2 regions of the Robbsia betulipollinis genome follow, and region 1 is predicted to be linked to the other one. Evidence: predicted binding sites of a transcription regulator. Region 1 holds the regulator's gene; the other holds the start of a gene.
The links. The regulator LexA, encoded in region 1, represses DNA repair genes until DNA is damaged. The targets are predictions, from matches to a motif close to ACTGTATNNNNATACAGT.
Positions count from the first base shown of each region.

Region 2: the regulator LexA is predicted to act here: its motif matches at 1,451-1,468, upstream of recA (recombinase RecA).

Region 1 is NZ_JAPMXC010000002.1:112,036-115,446, forward strand. Features, by position in the region: gene OVY01_RS12330 (hypothetical protein) at 85-462, opposite strand; gene OVY01_RS12335 (hypothetical protein) at 557-724, opposite strand; gene OVY01_RS12340 (hypothetical protein) at 896-1,282, opposite strand; gene lexA (transcriptional repressor LexA) at 1,296-1,940, opposite strand; gene OVY01_RS12350 (asparaginase) at 2,130-3,341, shown strand; gene OVY01_RS12355 (ATP-binding protein) at 3,395-3,411, opposite strand, start outside.
Region 2 is NZ_JAPMXC010000005.1:259,545-262,955, reverse strand. Features, by position in the region: gene OVY01_RS16045 (sensor histidine kinase) at 1-602, opposite strand, end outside; gene OVY01_RS16040 (response regulator) at 599-1,360, opposite strand; gene recA (recombinase RecA) at 1,546-2,637, shown strand; gene recX (recombination regulator RecX) at 3,127-3,411, shown strand, end outside.

The DNA of each region.
Region 1 (3,411 bases):
CTGAACCCCGGCAGAGACCTGGCTGCGGTCGATCCCATATGGACGCGGCACGCGACATGCTCCGCCATGGCATGCATCAGACGGCTAATCGGCCGATGTCGGCGAGGTCGACGGCATCGTGCGTACGGACGGTGGCGCATCCTTTGCGCATCCTTTTTCCACACGCAGATCGTCGAGTTGATTGCGTCGGTTGTTCGCGCTCTTGATCGCGGCGCTTTTTTCCATCGCGTTACCGATGCCGAAGTCCGTCGCGAACGAGAGGGCGGAGCGGCCATCGAACTGACTCTCTTGACCTACTCGCCTCTGGAAATCATCTATCTTGGCGGTTTCGATATCGATTTCCGGGCAGCTGAGGCTGTTTTTTTCATAGGCGGTCAGTTCGCTCTCCCGCCCGTAAAACTTCGTCGCGCAACCGGCGAGCGCCGTACAAACGATCAGGGTACTCAGTAGTCGTCTTTTCATGGTCCTTCGCCTGCAGCGATACGCGGTGCGCTGTCGAGCGAGCAGCGGACCGACCCACTCCTGCCTTGCACAGCCAGGTGTTTCAAAGTGAAACTCAGCCTACCGGCGGTTCCGCTGCTTCGCCTTGTCCCGGTGGGTCGTTGGGCGCAGCGTCGCGCCCTTCGTCGGCCCGGTCGGGAATCGCGCTCTTTTCGTTGTCGCTATGCTTGGCCACCGTAACGTCTGCTGCCGGTGCCGCGGGGGTCTTGTTGTCTTCGCTCATTCGGATTCTCCTGTCATGGTTGACTCAGTCGTCAAGCAATAATGATACCAGTGCGTTGCTCACCTCAGGAGTGCTTATCTCCGTTCGCGTACGATACATCTGCAGACAGGGCAAAAACCAGGCAAGACGCGGGTGCAACGTGGGGATTGAGGCCAGGGGCGGGGGCGAGGATCAGATCGAACGGCCCGCTTCGTTTCCCGTTGTCATCATGGCCGCGCTCTCGTCCGCGATGCAGCGATCGATCATCCGGCATATTGCGTCGATCTTTCCGACCATGGTGGTGCCCGAACTGCCACGATAAACGCGCACCGCGCTGCGGGTCGCGGATAGCGGCGTGACCTGAACCGGACGTACGGAGGCCGTGCGCTTGATGCCGCCACCCGCGATTCCCGAGCCGAAGCGTTGCGATTCGGCAGGCGTCGCCGCTGCTGCGGGAAACTCGCCCTTGTCGCCCTTGTCGCCCTTGTCCCGGCAGGAGCGAAAGACGCGGGTGAGTCGCGCTCGCCCGAAGGTATGAAGCGCGGTACTGGCAGACAACAGGCGGACGAGCCTCGACATGACGTTTCTCCGTTCAAAGTTGGGTAGGACGTATGAGACCGACGGCGATACCTTCGAGCTCAAAGTCCGTTCGCTCGCGGTCGACCAAAATATTCGAAAAATCAGGGTTTTCTGCAATCAACTCGACGCCCGTGGCAGTGCGCTTGAAACGCTTCACCGTCACTTCGTCGCCCAGTCGCGCCACAACGATCTGGCCGTCGTTCGCTTCGCGGCGACGTTGCACCGCGAGGAGATCGCCATCGAGAATACCCGCGTCACGCATGCTCAGGCCCCTGACCGTGAGCAGATAATCCGGCTTGTTCGAGAACATCGCCGGATCGCAGCCGTACTGACGCAAGACGTGTTCCTGCGCCAGAATCGGATTGCCGGCCGCGACCTGACCTATGAGCGGAAGAAACAGTGCGCGCGTTAGCGAGGCGGCCGGTGCGGCGTCGTTCGCCGCGTCCGGTTGGACGATCCGGATACCGCGCGATGCACCCGGCGCCAGTTCGATTACGCCCTTGCGGGCGAGCGCACGCAAGTGTTCCTCGGCGGCGTTCGCCGAGCTGAATCCCAATTCCGCGGCAATCTCCGCGCGTGTGGGCGGGAAGCCGCTGCGCTCGATGGCACGCTGCACTAATTCAAAGACTTGCTGCTGTCGTGCGGTAAGCTTGAGCATGACGTCGTTCCTGGATGCGATACTGTAATTCTATACAGTATTTTCCGGCTGGCAACCTTTTTCGCCGGTCGCCGCCGCATGTCCGTCATCGATGTGGGTCCCATGCGACGTGGCAATTGCGGTTGCAAGTAGCGTGCCTCTGTGCGCTACAGTCGCGGTTTCCCCATCCTTCGCCCCGGTTGTTTCCAGATGAATGTTCCTCCTGCTTCAACACCGTATTTTCCCGCTGGCGATGCGCCAGCCCGCGTGGCGCCGGACGCCATCGGCGCACTGCCCGCCGCATCGCCTGTCACGCCTGCGGGTCCGCCGCTTGCCGCCGCTGCCGGAAGGGCTGCCGCGGCACGACCGGCGACCCTGCCGCGCGTGGTGATACTGGGCACGGGCGGAACGATCGCCGGGTCGGGCGCAAGCGCGGCAGAATCCCTTCATTACCGCGCGGGCGCGCTCACGCTCGACGTGCTGTTGGCGGCGGTTCCCGGTCTCGATCGGCTGGCCGCCATCGCGTCCCGGCAATTCGCCGCAATCGACAGCAAGGATGCCAGTCTCGATTTCCTGTGTGGTCTGAGTCGCGAGGTCAACGCGGTGCTGGCACGCGACGATGTCGATGGCGTCGTGATCACGCATGGCACCGATACGCTGGAAGAAACGGCTTACTGGCTGCATCTGACGGTGGGCAGCGACAAACCGGTCGTGATGACTGCGGCGATGCGTCCCGCGACCGCACTCTCGGCGGACGGCCCGGCGAATCTCTTCGACGCGGTCACGCTCGCCGCGGCACCGGCTGCGCGCGGACAGGGCGTGCTGGTGGCATTCGGCAACCGCATCCACTCCGCACGCGATGTGGTCAAGGCGAGTAGTCACTCGGTGAACGCTTTCGCCTCGCCGGAATCGGGCGCACTGGGTTGGGTTCAGGATGGCCAGGTCGCGTTCGCACGGGCCGCTCAGGATCTGCACACCGGGTTGCACACCGGGTTGCACACCGGGTTGCACACATCCGGTAGCCGTTTCGCCCGTGCATCGGGCTGGCAGGCCGCGGATCTGGCCGCCGTCGATATCGTGGTGAGTCATGGAGGCGTTTCGCCCAGGTACATCGACGCCCTGATGCGCGATTCCGCCGGGCGGGTGGCCGGCGTGGTCGTCGCCGGTACCGGCAATGGCTCGCTGCATGCCGATCTGCAGCAGGCGTTGGCGCAGCTGCCGGGCGCCGGCATCGCGGTCGTGCGCTCCAGCCGTGCGCTGGAGGTACGTGTGACGCGTGGCGCGGCGGTCGACGATGCGGCGCTCGGCTTCGTGGCGAGCGGTACGCTGAACCCGTACAAGGCACGGCTGCTATTGCTGCTCGCGCTATCGGACGGCATCGCGGCGCCCACTGCCCTGCAGACCCTGTTCGATGCCTATTGAAGCGTTTTTCCATAGCGCATGACCGACATCCGGTGCCGCTCATCCGGTGCCGCTCAGCGAGCCCGCGCCG
Region 2 (3,411 bases), on a different contig from region 1:
AGCGGCAGGATCACGAGCTGGGGCAGGAGGACGCCCTTGAGGATGTCGTTCGCGAGGTCCGCGCGTTTGTGCCGCGTCTCCGCGACCTGCACGAGCGCGAGGCGGACGTCGGCGCCGAGGGCGGGGTTGGCGTCGGCGAGCGCGACATGGGTATAGGCGATACGCCACACCTGCCCATCGAGGGTGGCGTCGCGAAAGCGAATGACGCCCGGCTGCGGCGGGTCGGGCGGCAGGGGGAGCGTCGCGCTGCCTTCCAGCAGGCGGGCGTCGGGTGCGCGCACCTGGAACAGCCGGATGTCTTCCGGATCGTGCAGCAGCCAGTCGCGCAGGGCGACGCTCAGCTGCAGGGTTGCGGCGCCGCGCGTGTCGATCTGACGGGCGAGGGCGTAGGCATGGTTGCCGAGCGCATGGTCGAACGGGGCGCTCGCGATCGCCTGCGCGACCAGATAGGTAACCGCGAAGCTCACCGGCCAAAGCAGTACCAGCGGGGCGAGCATCCAGCGAAGGATTTCACCGAACAGGGAGCGCGCGTCCGGGCCGGGCGGGGGCGCCGTCGTGACGGCCGCGTCGACCGGCAATTCGGGCGGTGCCGACGGGTTCATCGATGCGAGTCGGCGCGGTCGGTGCGACGGGGGGCGGCAGTCCCGGCAGTCCCGGCAGTCCCGGCGGGCGGCGCGTGATCGGGGGGAGGGAGCGTGGGACGATCCAGGCAATAGCCGATGCCGCGCACCGTCGTTACGCGGATGCCGCCGGGTTCGATTTTCTTGCGCAGGCGGTGCATATAGACTTCGATCGCATTGGTGCTGACTTCCTCGCCCCACGCGCACAGGTGATCGACCAGCTGTTCTTTCGAGACGAGGCGCCCGACGCGTTGCAGCAGCACTTCCAGCAATTCCAGTTCGCGGGCGGACAGATCGAGCGCGCGGTCGCCGAGCGTGGCGGTCCGGCCGACCTGATCGAAGCAGAGGGCGCCGTGGCGGATGATCGCCGCGCCGCCGCTCGCGCCGCGTCGCGTCAATGCACGGATGCGCGCCTCCAGTTCGGACAGCGCGAACGGCTTGGCCATATAGTCGTCCGCTCCCAGGTCGAGACCGGTGACGCGGGCCTCGATGCTGTCGGCGGCGGTCAGGATCAGCACCGGAACGGCCGTGCCCCGGCCGCGCAGGCGCCGCAGGACATCGAGACCGGACAGCTTCGGCAAACCGAGGTCGAGGATCAGCAGATCGTAGGTCTGCAGGGCGAGCGCACTGTCCGCCGCGCTGCCGTTGTCCACGCGATCCACCGCGTAACCCGTCTGGCGGAGGGAACGGATCAGGCCGTCGGCGAGTATGCTGTCATCCTCGGCAATGAGAATTCGCATCGGACATCCCTGTTGCCCTGCGCCCAACGCTGCAATGCCGGGCCGTCTCCGGGGTGTGCAAGAAAAGTAGCGGATTTACTTGCCACGCACACTGTTTTTTTATACAGTACTGTTTATATCGACGCTTGCAGGGAATGCCATGTTTTCGGCGCCCCACGCGGCCCCATCATAGCAAAGGACGATTCATGGAAGATAGCAAGAAAGGCCCGAGCGGAATGACTGCCGAGAAAGGCAAGGCGCTCTCGGCTGCGCTGGCCCAGATCGAAAAGCAGTTCGGCAAAGGGTCGATCATGCGGATGGGCGACAACGACAAGTTCGACGATATCCAGGTGGTGTCGACGGGCTCGCTCGGGCTCGACATCGCGCTGGGCGTCGGGGGCTTGCCGCGTGGTCGCGTCGTCGAGATCTATGGTCCGGAATCGTCGGGCAAGACCACGCTGACCCTGCAGGTCATCGCCGAGATGCAGAAGTCGGGAGGAACGTGCGCGTTCATCGACGCCGAGCACGCGCTCGACGTCCAGTACGCGAGCAAGCTGGGCGTCAAGGTGTCCGATCTGCTGATTTCGCAGCCGGACACGGGCGAGCAGGCGCTCGAAATCACCGATGCGCTGGTGCGCTCGAACTCGATCGACCTGATCGTCATCGACTCGGTCGCGGCGCTGGTGCCGAAGGCCGAAATCGAAGGCGAAATGGGCGACTCGCTGCCGGGTCTCCAGGCACGGTTGATGTCGCAGGCGCTGCGCAAGTTGACCGCCCTGATCCAGCGCGCGAACTGCACGGTGATCTTCATCAATCAGATCCGGATGAAGATCGGTGTGATGTTCGGCAGCCCCGAGACGACCACGGGCGGCAACGCGCTGAAGTTCTACGCCTCGGTCCGGCTGGATATCCGCCGCATTGGCTCGATCAAGAAGAATGACGAGGTGGTAGGTTCCGAAACGCGCGTCAAGGTGGTGAAGAACAAGGTCGCGCCGCCGTTCCGCGAGACGATCTTCGACATCCTGTACGGGGAGGGGATTTCCCGCGAAGGCGAAATCATCGACCTGGGCGTCCAGCACAAGATCGTCGAGAAGGCGGGTGCGTGGTACAGCTACAAGGGTGACCGTGTCGGTCAGGGCAAGGACAACGCACGGGAATTCCTGCGCGAGAATCCGGCCATCGCGCGCGAGATCGAAAACCGCGTGCGCGAGACCCTTGGCATCGCGGCGATGCCGTCGACTCCGGGCGCGGCACCGGCCGCACCCGCGGCGGCGGAAGAGCCGGGCAGCGACGACTGAGCAGCACGAACGTACGCGTCGCGGGGAGGCCCGTCCGGCAATGATGTCTGACAGCTCAAACCCTTGGCTGGCTTTCCCGACCGGCGCGTTGCCCGTCGTGTTGTTGACGGGATTTTCGGATGGCATGCCGCCATGAGTGGTAACCGTCCTTTCGGGCGTCCTTCGGGACGCCCTTTTAGCAAGCGGTCGTCGTTCGATGATGATGACGACGAGCCGTTCGAATCCGATCCGCGTGAGGCGGAAGCCGCCCGGCTGCGCGAACGGACTGCGTCCGAGGGCGTGAAAGCCAGACCCAGGCCGGGTGCCGAATCGGACTCCGAGCCTGGCTCCGAAGCGGGCTCCGAAGCAGAAAGCCTCTCCTACAGTCGCAACACGCGTCGCGCGTGGGGCGGCGGCGGTGGCCGCCGCGTTTCCCCGCGGGAAGAACGGCGTGCCGACCCATCCGTCGCTGAATCGGGCGGCGCCGTTCCGGCAGGCCTTCCATCGGCGGTGGCGGGCGCCGACGGCGCGCATACGACCACGCGTTCGCCACGACGCTCGGAACGGCAGGCCGCACGCGACGCGGCATTGGGTTTCAAACGCAGCCTGCGCGGCCGGGCACTGGGCTATCTATCCCGCCGCGAACACAGCCGCAGTGAGCTGGCGCGCAAGCTCGCGCCTTTCGTCGAGGAAAGCGACGGCGAGCAGGCCGTCGAACGGTTGCTCGATGCGCTCGCGCGGGAAGGCTGGCTCTCCGACAATCGTTTCGCCGAGAGCGTCGTCAACCGGCGCGCG